Regions from separate parts of the Paenibacillus nanchangensis genome, predicted to be linked through region 2. Evidence: predicted binding sites of a transcription regulator. Region 2 holds the regulator's gene; the other holds the start of a gene.
The links. The regulator CtsR, encoded in region 2, represses protease genes until heat stress. The targets are predictions, from matches to a motif close to ATGGTCAATAAAGGTCAAACA.

Region 1 (3,415 bases), on a different contig from region 2:
GGCAGCTCTTCAGGGTTACGGTTAGCCATAACCTTTACTTCTTTGCCGTTTACTTTGAAGAAGCCGTCGTGAACTTCCACATCGCCATCGAATCTTCCTTGCGTTGTATCATATTTCAACAGATGAGCCAGCATTTTGGCATCGGTCAGGTCATTGATCGCTACTACTTCGATACCTTCGACGTTTTGAATACGGCGGAAAGCAAGGCGTCCGATACGTCCAAAACCGTTAATACCTACTTTTACTGTCATTGAAAAGTTCCTCCTAAATTTCATTTTATTTATTCAAGACAGGCCGTGAAGCCCGTCAAGACAACGAATTAAGTATGATGCAGGTGCCGCTTAACTAAACAGTATAACTTGAGTAAGGGCTATAAGGCGATTTGTGCTTCCTCGTCGATTCGTTTGCCGATTTCCACGGCAGCCGCTTCGTCCGTTACAAGAATATTCTCCTGCCCGAACCGCAGCATTGCATGAATCGCTTTGGCCTTGCGTTTGCCGCCCGCGATGCCGATTACGACTTCCGTCCGGAGAATATCCTCCAGCCGCAGCCCCATGGTGAGCATCGTATGGACTACTTGACCCTGCTCGTCAAAATAATACCCGAACGATTCGGCCAGCGCCCCTTCGCCTTGAATCTCGGCAACCGTGGCCGCATCCAGCTTCCGGCGGCGCGTCATCTCGATGGCGTCTCCGATGCCATGGACGATGATCCGCGAAGAACGGATAATCTGGACAACTTCCTGAATGTTGGGGTCCTGTGCAAGCGACTGGTACGCGTCCTCGCCAAGCAGGTCGGGAACGTGCAACAGCCGGTAATTCGCGCCTACCCGCTTCGCCATGGTGGACGCGATCGTGTTGGCCTGGATTTCAACGCTTTCTCCGAGGCCTCCGCGCGCCGGTACAAACCAGGCGTTGTTGTAGGACACGGACAGCGGCGCCGACAGCTGGTCGGCCATCTCCGCCAAGGTAGTGCCGCCGGTAACAGCGACCGTATCGTCCGAACGCAGTACGCTGAGCAGTGCTCTGGCGCCCGCGCGTCCAAGCTCGCGTTTGGCGAACGGGGACGATTCACAATCGCCGGGTACAATGATTACCTTCTGCAGACCGTAAGTCACCCGAATCTTCTCCTCCAGGTCGTCCAGACCGAAAAGGCTTTTCGCGACGGGTTCGAGCATATCCAATAGTCTGCGTCCCGCGTCACTGATTCTCATGCCGACGTTCTCGATCTCGATCAGCCCCTGCGATTTCAAAAGATCGGTTTCGGCGCGCAGCACCCGCTCGGTCATATCCAGCGATGCGGCGAGCGTCCTGCGTCCGATAATGTCGGACAGCATGATCTGGTGAAGTATCGTGTACCGTCTCTTTAGGGTTTCCATGAGATCAGGCAGAAGCTGCTTTTGTATTTCCAATAAATTGCGCATGCTTTCACTCCTGCAACTTCGTCTTTCTCTACTCCTTCTCCATGGTCTTAAAACGTCCCGGGTTAACTTTTTAAGTCCCACTCATATTCTAACCAAATTCCTCCTTGGATGCAAGTCTCCGAAAGTAGAATTGACATCCGCCTACCTTCTTATGCACTTCAGGGTCTTTGCAGTGCTTTAACCTCTATCCCGGAGGCGCATTAAATAGGTGGGATCCATTGGCGTCCCGCTCTCCTATTAACCATAGAAAATGACACAGCCCTTCGCTGCGCCCGCAGCTTACCGGCAATATTGAAATGATGCTTGCTTTTCCGGCAAACGTGCGTTATAATAACTTTTGTTGCGCCCGTGGTCCAATGGATATGACGCAGGCCTCCGAAGCCTGAGATCGAGGTTCAATTCCTCGCGGGCGCGCCATATTTTGTAACTAAGGCTTGTTTTTTACAGCCTCTATAGTATTGTTTAACCAAAGTGCCGGTGATCGGCTCTTTTTTTTGCGATAAGTTTGACTTTCTTTGACTTTTTGTTTGATATTGTTTATCATGTGGTTAATACGGTAACAGTATTGAAGTACCAAGCGACAGCACCCTATATTTAAGGAGGTTTTCCACGTGAGTTACATTCCAATGGTCGTCGAACAGAGCAACCGTGGTGAGCGTGCATACGACATCTACTCCCGGCTGCTGAAAGACCGCATCATTTTCCTCGGAACGGAGGTTAATGACGTGGTAGCCAATTCCATCATTGCCCAAATGCTGTTCCTGACCGCCGAGGATCCGGAAAAGGACATTCATCTCTATATAAACAGCCCTGGCGGCTCGATTACTGCAGGCATGGCCATTTTCGACACCATGCAGTACATCAAGCCGGATGTCAGCACCATCTGTGTCGGTCTGGCCGCATCGATGGGCGCGTTCCTGCTGAACGCAGGCGCCAAAGGCAAACGCTACGCGCTGCCGAACAGTGAAATCATGATTCACCAGCCGCTGGGCGGCGCTCAGGGACAAGCGACGGACATCGAGATCCGCGCCCGCCGGATCCTGAAGCTGCGCGACAAGCTGAACCGCATCCTGGCTGAACGGACTGGACAGCCGCTGGAACGGATCGAGAAAGACACCGACCGCGACTACTTCATGAGCGCTGCCGATGCAGCCGAATATGGCATCATCGACCGCGTGATCGAAAAGACGCTGCCGAGCGGCGTGTAAGTCCTGCGCCAAGCACAAATTAATCCAAATACAGACAGATACCCCTCACGGGCACATCCACATGTGGTGCCCAGTGAAGGGGTATCTTTTTTTTGATGTCAAGTTTGGGGATTACGATCTAGAGCAAAGAGTGGCTTTCCTAAAAAACGAAATTTAAAACCTCTGTTTTATTAGGTGTTCGCAAAACAAAAAAAGATGACACCTGTGTAAACAGGTATCATCTCCTGGATGGCGTCCCCCATCCCAAAACTCCGTACCCAAGCGCGTCCAGCCGGTCTGCGATCACCCGGTACCCTTCACGGTTTGGGTGTACTCCGTCCAAGGACAACAGCCTCCGTCCGTAACGGGCGAATGGGTCATAAATGTCCGCAAAGCTGAAGATCCCGTTCGACAGTCCTGCGGCATAACGGTTGTAACGCCGCACCCAGACCGCCGCTTCCTCCCACTGCGGGTAAGGGTTATACAGTCCGACCATACGGATAATATAGGGTTCCCCCGTCTGTGCCTTCAGCCTGTACAGATCGTTCAGAACACTAGCGCAGTTCCGCTTGCACGCCTCCAGCGTCCGCTCCATTTCTCTCGCAGCAGCTCTTCTGCGGGCCGCACGGATCAAATCGTTCCCGCCGATGCTGACCGTAATCAGCTGCGCTCCCCGCAGCGAACGCCGAAACAGGGGATCGCGCGATACTTTGTCTGCAAGCTCCGCCGAGTCCAATCCGTTGATCCCCAGGTTCACCGCGGCCACTCCCGTGTGCAGCCGGCTTTCGGCCGCTCTGCGGTACAG
Region 2 (3,415 bases):
TACACGGCATCCACAATGAAATGTGGATACCCTCTTAATTATGTGGATAGCGTGAACAAATTGTGGATTTAGCGATAAACTGCTTTGTTATGTGTTTGACTGCTTGTGGATAAGTTTCGGAAAATTGACACGATCTGGCTTCTCTGGCACACTCGAGATAAGAGTCCGGCCGACAGCCGGACTACAAAGCTAAGTAGCAGGGAGAGGACGCTGGGATGGAGATCAGGCAGTTAAGGCAGGAAGAGTTCGAGGCAAGTCTAACGTTGTCGGAATATGCGTTTCAATATAAGGTGTCCGGAGAAGCAAGGGAGTCAGCCAAACAGCGTTTTCGCCCGGAACGAATCTGGGGTGCATTTGAAGGTAATCAGCTGGAGGCCAAATTTACGTTACTCCCCCTAGAAATTTATGTACAGGGCGAGCCGGTACGGATGGGCGGAATTGCCGGGGTGTCCACGTGGCCCGAAAATCGGCGTCAAGGTCTGGTAGCCCGGCTTCTGACCCATGCGCTGGAGCATATGAACCGGGAAGGCGTCACCGTTTCTTGTCTGCATCCCTTTTACGTGCCGTTTTACCGGAAATTCGGCTGGGAGGTGTACTGCGATCAGAAGAAATACCACGTTCCTGTGGATAAACTTCCAGTCAAAGAAACCGTCCCGGGCCGAATTGTACGGGATGTGGAGGACGTAGAACTGCTGGACCGGCTGTACCAGGAATATGCGGCTGCCTATAATGGTACGCTTAGACGGGACAAAGAGTGGTGGACCCAATCCGTTCTTGAAGCGGATGAACATAATGTGGTCTTTTTTGCGGAGTCCGGCGAACCAGAAGGCTATATGCTGTACAAGGTGGAAAAAAGAGAGTTTGCGATTAATGAGCTGGTGTACCGGACTGAACAGGCTAGACGGGCATTGTGGACATTCGTGGCGAATCACGATTCCATGATTGATGCGGTATCCATCACGTTTGTTCCCGCCAATGATATTTTGCCGCATCTTCTTCCGGACCCGAGAGGGGTTAAGCAGGAGACCCATCCCTATTTCATGGCCCGGATTGTGAACATTCAATCTTTTGCGCAGCGGTTGAGATTTGCTGCTTCCGTCTCGGCCGAGCGGTGGACCATTGGGTTGGCGGACCGCCATGCGCCTTGGAACAACGGAACCTGGGAGTGCCGGGTCGACGAAGAAGGCCGCTCCGTTTGGACACGTCTCGAGTCCGGCGGGGAAACGCCTAAGCTCTCATGCGATATTGGGGCGATGACGGCCATGCTGCTTGGATACAGACGTCCCGCTGAACTTTATCGTTTTGGGATTCTCACTGGTGACGCGGCGGCGGCTGAACGTATGGAACGGCGTGTACCGCAGGCGGCTACCGCGTTGTTTGATTTCTTTTAAAATGTTTAGGATGCATAGATATGGATATACGTTGATTAGGCCCTTCCACCTGTTGGAGGGCTCTTTTTTCTGCCCTAGCTGGAGCCTACGCAAAAAATATTTCCGGGCCCCTTGGCTTTCCGGAAGAATGTGTTATAATATAATCAAAGTCAAAGAAAGTCAAAGTCAGCGAAGCTTGCAGGCAGCCCGCATGATTGGCGGGAAGAAGGCCGATACTGACAGCAGTACAACGTAAACTGCCGGGGCGGTTCCATAAGGACTTTTTCACAAGTACTGTGCAAGAAAGTCAGGGTTCTTGAGGATACTGCTGCACCGGGGATTCGGTTTCAGAAGGTTTGGTTAAGGTTCCTTTAAAAGCGCGTCGTCAGGCGACCGGAGCCGAGAATGCAAGCTTCAGACAGTGGAGGATGAGTGATGCGTAATATCTCTGATATTATCGAACAATATCTGAAGAATATTTTGCATGAAAGTCCCGAAGGCACCGTGGAAATTCAGCGTAACGAGCTTGCCGATCAGTTCTCCTGCGTTCCTTCGCAGATCAATTATGTGATCAGCACACGGTTCACTCTGGAGAAGGGGTATCTGGTGGAGAGCAAACGCGGGGGCGGCGGGTATATCCGGATACAGCGGATCGAGCTGCCGCAGCACATGGCTCTGCATACGCATCTGAACCAGACGATTGGCTCCGGAATTGATCAGACGGCGGCCGAGGGATTGATATACCAGCTTGAGGAGGCCCGCTTTCTTACCAAGCGTGAGGCCTGTCTTATGCGGGCGGCGGTATCCCGCGAATGCCTTGCGGTTAAACTGCCTTACAGGGACGAAATCCGCGCCAAGCTGATGAAGGCGATGCTGGTTTCAATACTGGGCAAATAAGTTGGGGGAGGAATCACCATGCTGTGTCAAGAATGTGGATCAAAACCGGCGACACTCCATTTCACCAAAATCGTGAACGGAGAGAAGACAGAGTTCCATATTTGCGAGAGCTGCGCCCGGGAGAAGGGCGAACTGATTCCCGGAACGGCCGGCGGTTTTTCCATCCACAGCCTGTTATCGGGACTTTTAGATTTGGATAAGACAGGCGCGAACAAGGCGGCGGTCAAAACCGCACAGTCCGTGCGCTGCGAAGAATGCGGGATGACCTATTCCCAGTTCAGCAAGCTCGGCCGCTTCGGCTGCAGCTCCTGCTATAAGTATTTTGACAGCGGTCTGGATCCGTTGTTTAAACGGGTGCACGGCAGCACAAACCATGTCGGCAAAATCCCGAAACGCGCCGGCGCGCACATTCAGGTCCAGCGCAAGATTACGGAGCTGAAACGCGAGCTGCAGAGCAGCATTTCCCAGGAAGAATTCGAACGGGCCGCAGAGCTGCGCGACCAGATTCGCCGACTTGAAAAAGAAATGGCACAAGAGTAAAGTCTTTGATATATAGGGGGAATACGCGATGCCTAATCTCCGGTTTACCGAACATGCGCTCAGCGACTGGATGCGCAGCGGCGGCAGCCACTCCGAGATTGTAATCAGCAGCCGTGTGCGGATCGCCCGCAATTTGCAGCACCTCCCTTTTCCTCTGCTGGCTACGGCCGGACAGGCGGAGGAAGTGCTGAACCAGCTGTCGCCCGTCATGGACAGCGGCGAAGCGTCCGGATTCGGCACCTTCCAACTGCTTAAGATGGAAGAACTCGAAGAGATCGACAAGAAAGTGCTGGTGGAGAAGCATTTAATCAGCCCGAGCTTGGTGAACGAGTCGAGAGGCGGTGCGGTGCTGCTGAATGATGACGAATCCGTCAGCATTATGATCAACGAAGAGGACCATTTGCGGATTCAATGCTTATTCCCCGGATTTCAGGTCCGGGAGGCCTGGGAGCGCGCAACGTCGATTGACGACTTGTTTGAGGCTTCTGTGAACTTTGCTTTTGATGACAAACGCGGGTATTTGACCAGCTGTCCGACCAACGTTGGCACGGGGCTGCGTGCTTCGGTCATGATGCATTTGCCGGCGCTGGTGATGAGCCAGCAGATCA

Region 1: the regulator CtsR is predicted to act here: its motif matches at 1,926-1,946, upstream of clpP (ATP-dependent Clp endopeptidase proteolytic subunit ClpP).

What each region holds. Positions count from the first base shown of each region.
Region 1 is NZ_JBHOFD010000006.1:33,117-36,531, reverse strand. It holds gene gap (type I glyceraldehyde-3-phosphate dehydrogenase) at 1-251, opposite strand, end outside; gene ACE6ED_RS05970 (sugar-binding transcriptional regulator) at 371-1,423, opposite strand; tRNA gene ACE6ED_RS05965 (tRNA-Arg) at 1,766-1,840, shown strand; gene clpP (ATP-dependent Clp endopeptidase proteolytic subunit ClpP) at 2,035-2,631, shown strand; gene ACE6ED_RS05955 (SGNH/GDSL hydrolase family protein) at 2,849-3,415, opposite strand, start outside.
Region 2 is NZ_JBHOFD010000036.1:211-3,625, forward strand. It holds gene ACE6ED_RS23695 (GNAT family N-acetyltransferase) at 216-1,391, shown strand; gene ACE6ED_RS23700 (CtsR family transcriptional regulator) at 1,806-2,267, shown strand; gene ACE6ED_RS23705 (UvrB/UvrC motif-containing protein) at 2,286-2,807, shown strand; gene ACE6ED_RS23710 (protein arginine kinase) at 2,836-3,415, shown strand, end outside.